DNA from 2 places in the Exiguobacterium sp. SH1S21 genome. Region 2 is predicted to be linked to the other one. Evidence: predicted binding sites of a transcription regulator. Region 2 holds the regulator's gene; the other holds the start of a gene.
What was found. Region 2 encodes Rex, which represses fermentation and respiration genes when NADH is low (regulators of the CRP and FNR family bind a similar motif). Its sites were predicted from a motif close to TTGTGAAATATTTCACAA; they were not measured.
Positions count from the first base shown of each region.

Region 1: EVJ24_RS06915 (formate/nitrite transporter family protein) is a predicted target of Rex. The motif match lies at 3,928-3,945, and genes of this name have one in related genera.

Region 1 covers NZ_SJUY01000004.1:8,331-15,650, forward strand. Annotated here, with positions in the region: gene mutS (DNA mismatch repair protein MutS) at 1-1,194, shown strand, start outside; gene mutL (DNA mismatch repair endonuclease MutL) at 1,199-2,995, shown strand; gene EVJ24_RS06910 (50S ribosomal protein L25/general stress protein Ctc) at 3,160-3,795, shown strand; gene EVJ24_RS06915 (formate/nitrite transporter family protein) at 4,004-4,843, shown strand; gene EVJ24_RS06920 (anaerobic ribonucleoside triphosphate reductase) at 5,035-6,879, shown strand; gene nrdG (anaerobic ribonucleoside-triphosphate reductase activating protein) at 6,857-7,312, shown strand.
Region 2 covers NZ_SJUY01000009.1:88,629-95,948, reverse strand. Annotated here, with positions in the region: gene EVJ24_RS12640 (hypothetical protein) at 1-120, shown strand, start outside; gene EVJ24_RS12635 (hypothetical protein) at 236-631, opposite strand; gene EVJ24_RS12630 (ABC-F family ATP-binding cassette domain-containing protein) at 628-2,529, opposite strand; gene EVJ24_RS12625 (redox-sensing transcriptional repressor Rex) at 2,679-3,335, shown strand; gene EVJ24_RS12620 (twin-arginine translocase TatA/TatE family subunit) at 3,335-3,553, shown strand; gene tatC (twin-arginine translocase subunit TatC) at 3,557-4,345, shown strand; gene EVJ24_RS12610 (hypothetical protein) at 4,489-7,128, shown strand; gene EVJ24_RS12605 (hypothetical protein) at 7,233-7,320, shown strand, end outside.

The DNA.
Region 1 (7,320 bases), on a different contig from region 2:
ATCGGCTACAACCGTGTCTTCGGGTATTATCTCGAAGTGACGAAAGCGAACGCCCGTTTACTCGAAGAAGGTCGGTACGAGCGGAAACAGACGCTCACGAACGCCGAACGCTACGTCACGCCCGAGCTGAAAGAGAAAGAAGCGCTCATCCTCGGTGCGGAAGAGAAGAGCTGCACGCTCGAGTATGACTTGTTCGTCACATTGCGAGACCGAGTCAAACTTGAGACGAAACGGTTGCAGCAGCTCGCACGGTCGCTCAGTGAACTTGACGTCCTGCTCGCTTTGGCGATCGTCGCCGAAAAGCGGGACTACGTGCGTCCGACAGCGTCCGCAAACGTTCAAATCGATCGCGGCCGGCACCCGGTCATCGAGACGGTTCTGCCACGCGGTGACTATGTCGCCAACGACTTGACGCTTGACGACTCGCGTCAGATGCTGTTGATCACCGGACCGAACATGTCCGGTAAATCGACGTACATGCGCCAGTTCGCGTTGATCGCGATCATGCACCAAATCGGATCGTTCGTCCCGGCCGAGGCGGCCGAACTGCCGCTGTTTGACCGCATCTTCACTCGCATCGGGGCAGCGGACGACCTCGTGAGCGGTCAGTCCACGTTTATGGTCGAAATGACCGAGACACGCCAGGCCGTGACCGAGGCGACGGCGAACAGCTTGATTTTGCTTGATGAGATCGGGCGCGGGACGTCGACGTATGATGGGATGGCGCTCGCGCAAGCGATCGTCGAATATATCGCCTCCTCAATCGGCGCGAAGACACTGTTCTCGACGCATTATCATGAGCTGACCGTCCTCGAAACGACGATCCCGACGCTCGAGAACGTCCACGTCCGCGCCATCGAACGCGACGGACGCGTCGTCTTCTTGCATGAAGTTCATCCAGGCAAGGCCGACAAGTCTTACGGCATCCACGTCGCGGAACTGGCCGACTTGCCACAATCGCTCATCGAACGAGCGCGGACGATCTTAACAGAGCTCGAACAAGAGAAAGAGCGGGTCGCTGCCCCGACTGACCCGATAACGAAGAAGTCGAGCGATGAAACCGCTCAGCTCTCTTTGTTCGAGACAAAAGATGAGTTAAAACAACAATTGCTCGAGCTCGATCTTTTAGCGATGAACCCGATCGAGGCGATGCAAGCGCTCTATGCGCTCCAACAGTCTGCGAAGAAAGGGTGAGTCGATGGGAATCATTCAAGAGTTGCCAGAACAGTTAGCCAACCGGATTGCGGCCGGGGAAGTTGTCGAGCGACCGGCATCGGTCGTGAAAGAACTCGTCGAAAATGCGATTGATGCAGGCGCGACGAAAGTGGAAGTCGAGCTAGAAGAGGCCGGGATCCGGCTCATCAAAGTGCGGGATAACGGCCACGGCTTTTACGAGGATGATGCGGCCCGTGCTTTTTTAAGACATGCGACGAGCAAGATACGAGACGAACATGATTTGTTCCGGATCCGGACGCTCGGATTCCGGGGCGAGGCGCTCGCCTCGATCGCATCGGTCAGTCACGTCACGTTAAAGTCGCGCCGGGCTGATGAGGCCGGCTTTGAGATGACGCTACATGGCGGCGTCGTGATCGAGCAAACACCGACTGCTGCGAACGTCGGGACAGAGATCACGGTCAGTCAATTGTTCTATAATACGCCAGCCCGTTTGAAATACTTGAAAACATCTGCGACCGAGCTCGCGAGCATCACCGACACGTTGAACCGGATTGCCTTGTCACACCCGGAAGTTCGATTGACGGCTTTCCATGAAGACAAGGAGCTGCTCCGAACGAACGGGAACGGGGACATCAAGCAAGTCATGCTCGCAATCTACGGTCGGCAAGTCGCTTCCCAAATCGTGACGGCGTCGAGTAAGACGAATGACTACAGCTTGAGTGCTCACCTCGTGCGGCCCGAAGTGACGCGTTCAAATAAACAGTATGTGACTTTGATCTTGAACGGTCGGAGCATCAAAAATTTCGCGCTCACGCAAAGCGTTCTCGAAGGCTATCATACGCTTCTGCCGATCGGTCGTTACCCGATCGCTGTGCTCGAAGTGAACATGGACCCGATGCTGATTGATGTCAACGTTCATCCGACGAAGCGGGAAGTGAGACTGTCAAAAGAGAAGGAACTCTGTCAACTGATCCGGGAGACGGTTCAGCTGACACTTCGGGAGCAACGGTTGATCCCGTCGGTCAAACCAAGACAGCCGTCCGTTCCGACAGAGCAATCGAAGCTTGATTTCACCGTTGAACGCTCAGACACAACAGTTGAGCCGAGCGCATGGAACTATCCGATCCCACGCGAGCCGGTCACATCTCCGAGTCGCTGGTCGCCGACACCACTCGTTCAAGAGACACCGGTCGAAACAGTGCTGCCAGAAGAACCGGTGGTTGAAAAGGCGGAACGCCGGCTGCCGGCGCTCGACGTTATCGGCCAACTCCATGCGAGTTACATCGTCTGCGGCGCGGACGATGGCATGTACATCATCGACCAACACGCCGCCCAAGAACGCATCAAGTACGAACTGTTTTATGATCAACTCGGCCAGCCTGAAAAAGAGTATCAGTTGTTGCTGTTGCCGCTCACGCTCGAGTTCACCCAACAAGAGACGCTTGCGATTGAAGAAGTCGCCCCACTTCTTAAAGAAGCGGGCCTCGATTTAGAGGCGTTCGGAGGCAATACGTTTCTTGTCCGGGAAATCCCGACATGGTATCCGCAGCACGATCTCGAAGGGACAGTCCGTGATTTAATCGAGATGGCGATTCGGGACCGATCAATCGATATCGCTAAATATCGCGAAGAGGCGTCGATCCTGATGGCGTGCAAACGATCGATCAAAGCGAACCATCCCTTAAACCTCGAGATGATGCGACAGTTGATCCGCGACCTTGGCGAGACGACGTCTCCGTATACGTGTCCACACGGACGTCCGATTTTAGTGAAGTGGAGTACGTATGAACTCGAGAAGTTGTTCAAACGTGTCATGTGACAAACGTTGTAATCTTATTTTAACCGGCTGTAACGTTTATGGATGCTTAGCTATGGGAACAATATACACATGTCGTCAAACGCATCGAGGTTGAGAGGTGGAGTTCACACTGCCTCACCCTCAAGGTGTAGACATGATTCATAAACCAGTAGGGGGAAATGATTATGACAGACACGCTTAAAGTAACGACACGAGAATTACGACCACGTTCGGTTCGAACAAACTTACGTAAAGAAGGAAAAGTACTTGGTGTCGTTTACGGCTACAAAGTCGAAAGCACACCAGTCGCGTTTGAAGAAATGGCATTGCGCAAGATTCTCCGTGAACACGGTGACAACGCCTTGATCGAACTTAACATCGACGGCAAGAAAGTAAATACACTCGTTCACGGGACGGAAGTTGATCCGTTCACGAGCACATACAAGCACGTCGAGTTCATGGCAGTCAAAATGGATGAGGCAACTGAAGTTGAAGCAGACGTCACACTCGTCGGCGACGCGAAAGGTGTCAAAGAAGGCGGCTTCTTGTCGCAAGCACTCTATAAAGTCACTGTTTCGGCAACGCCTGCTAACATCCCAGAGCGGATTGAGCTCGACGTTAGCGAGCTAGGGATCGGTGACTCACTCACAGTTGCTGATATTCCGGAGAATAAAGATTACGAAATCTTATCTGAAGGCGATCTTCAAATCGCATCAGTGAACGAGCCGGTAGCAGTCGAAGAAGAGGAAACTGAAGGTGAAGAAGCTTCAGCTCCAGAAAAATCGACTGATGAGACGACAGATTCTTCTGAGAAAGCATAATTGGTTTCATGCGGCCCTTTACGAAGGGTCGCTTTTTTTAGTCACAAATCCGACAAATGTAACCGATTACGATGTGAAAAGTGTGTCAACAGTTCGAATGGGCAGTTGCAAAAATGTCGCTCCGGGCTTATATTGTTAATGATTTCACATGTTTGTTCTTATTATATGGTTCATTTAAACAGAAAGAAGGGTTTGTGACATGGCATCAATGGAAATCCATGCACTCGAATCATTACGGAAGAAAGCACAGGCTTCCTCAGCGATGATTCACTATCGGCCGATGGAATATTTTTTACGGGCAATGCTCGCGGGGATTTTTATCGGGTTCGCATCAATCTTCACATTAAAAGTCGTCAACGGCATGTATCTTGTAGATTCACCATTTACGACGCTCATCGGGGGATTCTCGTTCGGGATCGCGCTCGTCATGATCATCTACGGAGGCGCTGAACTATTTACCGGGAATACGATGTATTTTACGACTTCAACGATGCGTGGCTACACGACGCTGAGTGATACGATGCTCGTCTGGTTGCTTTGCTTCGTCGGGAACGCGCTCGGCGGCATTCTTTTCGCCTTGTTGCTCGCGCCGACTGGAGTCATTCAAGAGCTCGGCATGAACAACTGGTTATTTGCCGTCGTCGAGAGCAAGATGCATCATACGACAGTCGAAATCTTTTTTAGAGCCATCTTCTGTAACTGGATGGTCTGTCTCGCTATCTTCTTGCCGAAACAGATGAAAAATGAATTTGCCCAAATCTTCTCGATGATCTTCCTAGTGGCCGTCTTCTTCGCTTCAGGGTTTGATCACGTCATCGCCAACTTCGTCTTGTTCGCACTCACACTCGTTGTTCCGCATCCAGAAGCAATCAGCTTTGCTGGAGCCATCCACAACTTGATTCCGGCTACGTTCGGAAACATTATCGGAGGCGCGTTATTCATGGGCGCGATCTATACATGGTTGAACGCTAAAGGATTGCGTGAAGCACAAGAGTCTGAGGAAGAAGAAGTCGAACTGAAAATCGTCAAGCCAGCCAAAGAAGTATGACATACATCACGAAACGCACAGTCGAGCCCACGTCAGGGATTCGGCTGTTTTTTTACGTTCGGGATCGGTTGCAACTGTCACAATATCGACGTGCCTCAAATCGATAAAACGTGACATAATCTATATATAGAATTTTTATCGGTTATCAGCCGTTTAATAATCAATATATAGCGAGGTGATGCGGAGTGAACATGCTCCAGCTTTATAATGATGTCTGTGTGCTACCAGATCAAGATTTGATCCAAGAGAACGCCAACGTCGACGGGAAGTCGCCACTCGGCAAACTAGCGCGCTTATCTTCAGAAGTGTCAAAACAATTATCGACCACGTACCTACTGTCGGAACGGTCACGTCTAGCTATCCGTGATAACTACTTATATGTGCATGACGCCGATTACTATGTGACCGGATCGACGACGTGTTGTCAAATCCCGCTCGGAGAGTTACTCGCGAACGGGTTCCACACAGGACACGGGACGATTCGTCCCCCGCAGGATATTCGTTCGGCGATGGCGCTCGCCTCGATCATTCTTCAAGCGAATCAGAACATGCAACACGGGGGACAGGCGTTCCCGATGTTTGACGTCGATCTCGCTCCTTACGTCGAGAAGACGTATGAACGTCAACTCGAGCGGCTGAACGGACTACCGATTGAGCTGACGGCGGAGCAACAACAGCAGATTGCTGAAGCAGAAACCGTATCGGCGACGTACCAGGCGTGCGAGGCGTTCATCCATAACGCCAACTCGATGCACTCGCGCGGCGGCGGTCAAGTTCCGTTCGTGTCGATCAACTACGGCACCGACACGAGTCGGTGGGGACGGGTGTTTATCCGCGAGTTGTTAAAAGCGACAGAGCGAGGATTAGGCAACGGGGAGACGCCGATTTTCCCGATTCAAATCTTCAAAGTAAAGGAAGGAGTCAACTTCAATGACGGGGACCCGAACGTCGATTTGTTCCGCCACGCATGCCGCGTGACGGGCAAGCGGTTGTTCCCGAACTTCTCGTTCGTCGATGCGCCGTTCAACCTTCAGTACTATGACGGGACACCTGCTTCAGAAGTTGCCTACATGGGCTGCCGGACACGAGTGATGGGAAACCGTCATGGGGCAGAGACGTCGATCGGAAGAGGTAATTTATCGTTCTCGACGTTGAATTTAGTGAAAATGGCACTCGTGTCATCCGATGTCGAGTCGTTTTATAAGACGTTGGATGAATTCGTTGACATCGCCATTGAGCAATTGCTTGAACGTTTCGACTATCAATGCAAGCGACATGCGGACGAATTCCGCTTTCTTTATGCGCAGCACGTCTGGCGGGGTAGCGAGACGCTTTTGCCTGAATCGGAATTACGAGACGTGTTAAAACAAGGAACGTTATCGGTCGGCTTTATCGGTCTCGCCGAAGCACTCCGCGTTCTCGTCGGCGGGACGCACGCCGAATCGAGGGAAGCCGAACGTCTCGGGCTTGATATCGTGACTCATCTCGCGGAAAGGATGAGACAGGCGGCGGATAACTATGATTTAAACTTTTCGCTATTGGCGACGCCAGCCGAAGGATTGTCCGGGAAGTTCGTGTTAAACGATCAACAGGAGTTCGGAATAATCGCCGGTGTGACCGACCGCGCCTTTTATACGAATTCGTTCCACGTCCCGGTTTATCAACACGTCTCAATCCGGGACAAGATTCGAATCGAGGCGCCATACCACGCCTTATGTGATGCCGGACATATTACGTACGTCGAGGTCGACGGATCGCTTGCCCATAACCCGGAAGCGGTCGAATCGATTGTACGTCTCATGCGGACGCATGACATCGGCTATGGCTCGATCAATCATCCGGTCGATCGTTGCGGGAGTTGCGGTCTAGAAGGGATCATCGACGAGTCGTGTCCGACGTGTGGGGAACGAGACCAGATCGAGCGGATCCGTCGTATCACCGGTTATTTGGTCGGGACGATGGATCGATGGAATTCGGCGAAACGAGAAGAAGAACGAGCGAGGGTGAAACATCATGCGCGTCCTATCCGTACTTGAAGAATCGGTCGTCGATGGTCCGGGCATTCGAACCGTGATTTTTACAGCAGGCTGTCCGCATCGTTGCCCGGGCTGTCACAACCCTGAATCGTGGAATCCGCGAGGCGGTCGTGACATCTCGATCGAAGAGTTGTTAGACCGTGTCGAGACGGCCGCATGGGAAGGCGTGACGATATCGGGCGGTGAACCGTTCCTGCAACCGGCTGAGCTGTCAGAAGTCGTGCGCGGTTGCAAGACACTCGGGAAGAACGTCTGGATCTATACTGGCTACACGTTCGAGGCGCTACAACAGCTAGAAAATGAGGACATCGATACCGTCCTTGACCACGCCGACGTGCTCGTCGACGGGCGTTTCGAACAGCCGCTCATGGACCGCTCGCTCCGTTTCAGGGGGTCGAGCAACCAGCGAATCATTTTTCTGAATAAAGTGTGATCGGGGCG
Region 2 (7,320 bases):
GTAGGTACTTCACTCGAACCAGAAGAAATTGAAGAATTGACAAAAAATCTTACCCTTAATGTAATTGATCTTGGGGAAGAGTATATTATTAAACCTCTACATAGTTATCAAAATGAATAAGATAAAAAAGTTATAGCTTTTAGTTAAAACCATAATATCTTTAGTAGAAAATAGACATAACAATAGACCGTATCCTTATAAAGAGGAGCGGTCTATTTATATGGTGTATTTTGGGTTAACGATAGTTCTCTCGATACCATGTGTTAATACGGCTCACGATGAAGACGACCAAGGCGAGCACCCACATGAACAGCGTCTCTTGATAGAAGTGGCCCCAGACCGAGCCGGGCGTATAGAAGCTATGCACCGTGACATCGACCGGCCAAATGACGAGCCGGATGAACAACGTGCTCATAAGCAAGCCGCTGAACAGGCTGATGACGATACCGGACCATGTTTGGATGATGAACCCGACGACGATCGGCAGGAAGTAAAACAAAATGATCGGGACGTTCGTCGCCTCGCCGCGGATGAGTTCCGAGATATACTCGGTCCCACTCGGCACGATGTAGACGAACCCGGTCAGGAACGCATGCATCCAATCGATCCGCATGGCACGGGAACGCATCATGAATGGAGTTCCTCCCATTCTGCGAACAGTTCTGTGATCGACTCTTTCGTCGCATCGGACTCGGTCGACAGTTCTTGGGCGCGGGCGAAGTCGTTGAACACGTCCGGTTCGCATAACAGCTGCTCGATTTCTTCAAGCCGCGCTTCGTGGCGCTCGATTGTCAGCTCGATCTCTTCGACCCGCTGTTTCAACCGGCGTTCTTCGCGCTGCTGTTCCTTGTCGGCGCGCTGCTTCTTGACGACGACTTGTTTCGTCTCCTCGCGGGCGAGCCGGGCAAGGTCCTCGAGCTCTTCTTTCTTCTCGACGTAATACGAGTAGTCGCCGAGGTACTCATCGATGCCGTTCGGCGTGATCTCTAAGACACGCGTCGCGAGCCGGTCGATGAAGTAACGGTCGTGGGAGACGAACAGGATCGTCCCAGGATAGTCGACGAGCGCGTTCTCGAGGATCATCTTCGAGTCGAGGTCCAAGTGGTTCGTCGGCTCATCCAAGACGAGCAAGTTCGGTTGCTCGAGCTTGAGCTTGGCGAGCGTCAGCCGGGCCCGTTCGCCGCCGGATAGTTCTTGGACGCGTTTCATGACGTCGTCGCCGCTGAACAAGAACTGGCCGAGCAGACTGCGGACTTCTTGCTCGCGCATGAGCGGCCAGTCGTTCCAAATCTCATCGATGACGCGGTTCGCGTCCGACAAGTTCTGTTGTTCCTGGTCGTAGTAGCCGATCTCGACGCCGGTACCGTAGCGGATGTCACCGGTGAGCGGTGGTTGTTGTTTCGTCAACACTTTGAGGAGCGTCGATTTGCCGACCCCGTTCGGGCCGACGAGGGCGACCGACTCGCCGCGCTGCAGTTGGAAACGCAAGTGTTGTGCGATCGGTTCTTCGTAGCCGATGGCGAGGTCGCTGCCGCTCAACACATCGTTCCCGCTTTGACGTTTGATCGAGAACGACAACACCGCGCTCCGCTCATCACCGTCCGGCACGTCCATGCGGTCGATCTTCTCGAGCCGCTTGCGGACGCTTTGGGCGCGTTTCGTCGTCGTCGCCCGGGCAATGTTCCGTTGGATGAAGTCTTGCATCTTGGCGATCTCTTCTTGTTGCGAATCGAACTGTTTCTTCTCTTGCTCGTAGAGCGCGGCCTTCTGCTCGAGGAATTTCGTATAGTTCCCGACGAAGCGGCGGCTGCGGTTGCGTGACAGCTCGTAGACGACAGAGACGACGCGGTCGAGGAAGTAACGGTCGTGGGAGACGATGAGGACGGCACCTTTATAGCCGCTCAAATATTTCTCGAGCCAGCTGAGCGTCTCGATGTCCAAATGGTTCGTCGGCTCATCCAAGATGAGCAGGTCCGGGCTTTGCAGGAGCATCTTCGCTAAGGCAAGACGTGTCCGCTGTCCGCCTGAGAGCGTATCGATCCGACGTTCGAAGTCGTCCGGATAAAACCGCATCCCGTGCAAGATCGAGCGGATCGTCGCTTCATACTGATAGCCGCCGCGGTCTTTGAACGTGTGCTGCTCCTCGTCATACGCCGCGAGCAGACGCTCGTAGGCGGCCGGGTCGTTCAAGATCCGCTCCGAACCCATGTCTTGCTCCATCTGGCGGAGCGTCTTCTCCTGTTCGATCAAGTCGGTGAAGACGGTGAGCATCTCGTTCCACATCGTCTCGTTCGATTCTAATCCTGAGTCTTGGGCGAGGTAGCCGATCGTCACGTCTTTTGGCTTCATGATGTCGCCCGAGTCATAGTTGTACTCGCCGGCGATGACTTTTAACAGCGTCGACTTACCGGCGCCGTTGCGGCCGACGAGGGCGACGCGTTCGCCTTCTTGGATTTCTAGTTTGACATTCTCTAAAATCGGCTCGACGCCGAACGATTTGGATAAGTTGTTGACTTGCAGTAGGATCAAGTGAAAAAACCCCTTTCTCTCTGTTTAGTATACTTTATTTCTTCCCCTTTTCAGGTATATTCATTGAGTGCTTATGTGAATTCGTTTACAATCAAGGTGTATGAAATCAGATTCGTTTGAAACGCGTCGTAAAAAGGAGGCTCTTTCCGTTGAGTCAAAACGAACCAAAGATTCCGCAAGCGACAGCCAAACGGTTGCCACTATACTATCGGTTTATCCAAAGCCTACATTCGTCAGGGAAACAGCGTGTCTCTTCTGCTGAACTGAGCGAGGCGGTCAAGGTCGATTCGGCAACGATTCGCCGTGACTTCTCATACTTCGGTGCGCTCGGTAAAAAGGGATATGGCTATAACGTACAGTATCTGTTAGAATTTTTCCGTAAGACGCTGAATCAAGACGAGATCACGAACGTCGCCTTGGTCGGGGTCGGTCATCTCGGGACAGCGTTCGTCAACTATAACTTCCTTAAAAACAATAACACACATATCGTCGTCGGGTTCGACGCAGACGAGACAAAAGTCGGCACGACGATGTCAGGTGTCCCGATTCATCACGTCGATGAGATGGAACAGATCATGAAGCAAAACAAGATCGATGTCGCCATCCTCACGGTCCCGTCCGCTTACGCGCAACCGGTCGCCGATGATTTGGTCCGCTATGGCGTTCGAGGAATCTTGAACTTCACGCCGGCACGATTGACTGTACCGGACACGGTCCGCGTCCATCATATCGACTTGTCGATCGAACTCCAGTCGCTCATTTACTTTATGCAACACTATCCATCCGCTGAGGGGGTCCATCAATAATGGAATTTCTACAATCATCACTCGTCGTCGGTATGCCAGGTGGCGTCAGTATTTTCGTCATCGCCATCATCGCGCTCATCCTCTTCGGGCCGAAGAAATTGCCAGAGTTCGGCCGGGCAGCAGGGCAGACGCTCCGTGAGTTCAAAAATGCCACGAACGGTATGATGAAAGAGCACGACGAGACCGACAAGAAAGAAATTGAGAAGAAAGAGCAGTAAGCCATGAGCCATCAACCTGATCAAGAACGGGCACTGTCCGATCACTTGACAGAGCTGCGGAGACGACTGATGCTGTCGGCATTTGTCGTCTTTGCCTTCTTTCTGATCGCTTTGCCGAGTGTCAAGTACGTGCTCGCCTATCTGCAGGCGGACCTCGTCGAACGAGGGCTCGAGCTGAACGCCTTTGGGGTCGCGGACCCGCTCATGATCTACTTGAACTTGGCGCTCGTCATCGGGCTCGTCGCATCGGGTCCATTTCTACTGTATCAACTGTGGGCGTTCGTCGCACCTGGTCTGCATCCGAATGAACGAAAATGGACGCTCGCCTATATCCCGGTCATCTTTATCTTGTTCCTCATCGGTCTCGCATTCGCCTACTATTGGTTGTTCCCGCTCGTCCTCGATATCTCGACGGACCTCGGGCAAGACCTCGGTCTGACACAGATCATCGGAGCGACGAACTATTTCACGTTCCTGTTGCAGCTGACGATCCCGTTCGGGCTGTTGTTCCAACTTCCGGTCGTGACGATGTTCTTGACACGCATCGGTGTCGTGACACCGTACTTCCTCTCGAAAATTCGGAAGTACGCTTACTTCGCCTTGTTCGTCATCGCGGCATTCATCACGCCGCCGGATTTGACGTCGCACCTCATGGTGTCGCTGCCGCTCTTCTTCCTATATGAGATCAGCTTATCGATCTCGCGCGTGACGTATCGCGGTGTGCTCCGACGTGAGAAAGAAGCGCAAGTGAAAGAACAGATGGATTTGATGAAACAAATGAATGAGAAATGAACACTACGTCATGAGACGGAGTGTTCTTTTTTTAAAATTTAGGGCTATTCAATTTTGAAAAAACAACTTAAAATTAGTAATGTTAAATCAAAAATGGATTATTTTTGAAAGTTATGTATTCATAAACAGAAATGAGGAGAACGATGAACAAATGGTTATGGAGCATACTCGTTGTGCTCGTCATGGTGGCGGCGCCCGGATTAGATGTTCGGGCAGATAGTTATGCCAAGCCTGAAATTATTCCGGCGGGAGAAGTGGTAGGAAATAGTGAATATGTGTGGCGCTCGGGAGATCCTGAGACGCTCGTACATGTGAAGACCGGTGAAGTCTATACATTACCGATTCGAGTGTCTGCTGCTTATAATATTTATGCGATCGGGGACGGCCGATTTATGTTAAAAGGGTGGCCGGAGTGGGTGATGTGGGATATACGTACGAATGTAGCGACGACATTCCCAATCGAAGCAGGAAGTGAGAATCGACTCGTCTCAACGAATGTAACAACAGGAATGATGTTATGGGCTGATGACGAAAAGTATATCATCACATCGATGTCAGGTGATATTCGCGGATCACTCACGAAAGGCAGTGGTCAGGTATACAGTTTGCTCGACGATGGGAACGTCCTCGCGTTCGCCGGCGGTCAAGTGACGAAGCGGACGGTTACAGGAGAAGTGCTTGAGACAATCAGTTCCTATTCAGGACAGGTGAAGTGGGCCCGTCACATCAAAGAAGCGAATCAATGGTTCGTAATCAAAAGCGATGACTCGGAGCACATGTTTATTTTCGATTTGGCGACGAAACGATGGATTGAGAAAGATGCGCCAGACGTAAGTAATCTTACGTGGAAAGACGGCACCTACTACTTTATGACGCGAGAAATGTATACGACATTCTATGTCAGTTATAACGTCAGCACGAATGAGTGGAAAGAGGCACCAATTGATGACGCTGACATTCGACAACACGGTCCTTGGTACGTTTTTGGCATGAAGAAGACGGAGGTCTACACACCGGAGTCTTTATGGAAAGCGCCATGGCAATTGAATATTAATGTTCCGAAAACGACGACTCGCTATGAGGTAGGTCGTCCCTATGAGGTCAGCGGAACGGCGACACTCGTCGATGGAACAGCCTTACCGATTCCATGGACTGAGCTGACTGCACGTTTAGCCTATCAAGACGATCCATTCGTTTGGGAGCAAGGGAAACTGACGCTACAGACGAATGAATCGTATGACATGATTTTTAAGTGGAACGATTTTGAGCGACGGTTAGACTTATGGGCATCGAAATATGTGCCGCTCACGCTCGACCCGCCAACCGGTGTCTTAGGCCCAATCAGCGGGAAGACGGCACCGAACACGCCGGTGTTTGTCAGCGTGACGAAAAACTTGTATCAATCGAATTCATCGGATTCATTGTTGAACTATCAATCGACGACGGTCCAATCAGATGAATCAGGGCGCTATACGTGGCAACCGGCGCGTTGGTTCACACCGGGGTCTCGCGTGACCGTGAAAATCGGTAGTAAGTCTGGCGTGTACGCCGAACCAATCGAACTTCAGACGGTCAAGGAGAGTGAGGAGACGTCACCTAACGGCATCTCGGTTCTGACGAAAACCGTCACTTCAGGTGTCACGTTAAAAACGACGCCGAACGCCTCGGTGGATGTGTTGATTCGCAGTGGGAAATACTACGAAATTTCGAATGAGCAGGCAGATGAGGACGGACTCATTTCGATTAAAGAGTTCAATACGATGCCTGTAGACATCGGAACAAAAGTCTACTTCAAATTAAAAGAGGCACCCGCTTCAGCGTTCCGACTCACAACCGTGGAGACAAGAGTGGAACCGCCTGTCTTTACTTGGACTCGGACACCGTTGATTTATGACAAATCCATCAACGTTACATCGAATACCGATCAGGCCTATCGCATTTATCGAAATGGGATGCATGTGGCGACAACACGTGCGATGCCGTACACGTTTGACACCCCACTGAAAGAAGGGGATGTCATCCTCGTCACACGCTCGAGCGGCGATGCGACGTACGAACTCACGAAGACGGTCCGTGCGTTCACTCCGACGCTCAGTGTGACGGATACGTTGATGACGAAGACACAAGCGACACTCTCAATCAAGAAGACGAGCACGGCGACAGTTCGATTTTACGTGAATGATAAGCTCGTCACGGCGAAACGTCTGTCGACGACGCGTTACACGATCCCGGCCAAACCTGGGGATGTGATTCGTGTCCGAGCGGCGGTCGGATCGAAGTCGCGTGACGTCTCGGTCAACTTGCCGAAGACATCGTTGTCGACGCTCTCAATCAACGATGAGAAGTCGCTTTGGGTCGGATACGTGATTCCGAACAGTACCGTCACGTTGAAGAACGGTTCGAAAGTACTTGCTACGGCCAAGGCAAGCAGTACCGGACGAGTGACGCTCCGCTTCACCCGTCAGCCGATTAACGGGACGCTGTCCTTGACGAGTCAAGGAGGACTGTTCCGCCATGTGCAGACGTTGAAAGTGACTGTTGGTCCGACGCCGACATTCGTGACGACGATTCCATCGAGTGCGTCGAAAACGCTCAAGGCGACGTCGAATGTCGCATACGGCACATTGACGCTCACGCGTGGCTCGACCGTCCTCACCAAGAAGACGGTGACGGCTACGTCGACGACGCTCAGTTTCGCCTCACAAAAGAAAGGGACGAAATTGACGCTCCGTCTCGTGACGCCGCAAGGCCGGAGTGTGACGAAAACAATTTATGTACGGTAATAGAGGAGCCATTCGCTGAAGCGGATGGCTTTTTTCTGAGATGGGGAATGTAACAAGAAAGTGATACGATTAAACCAATCAAACACACGTCAGGGGGAGAAGCGATGACTTGGGAGTACTACGGGGATGAGCTCATCATCATCGGTGTGTTGACGACAATTTTGTTGATTGCTGTGCTGAACTTTTGGAAGT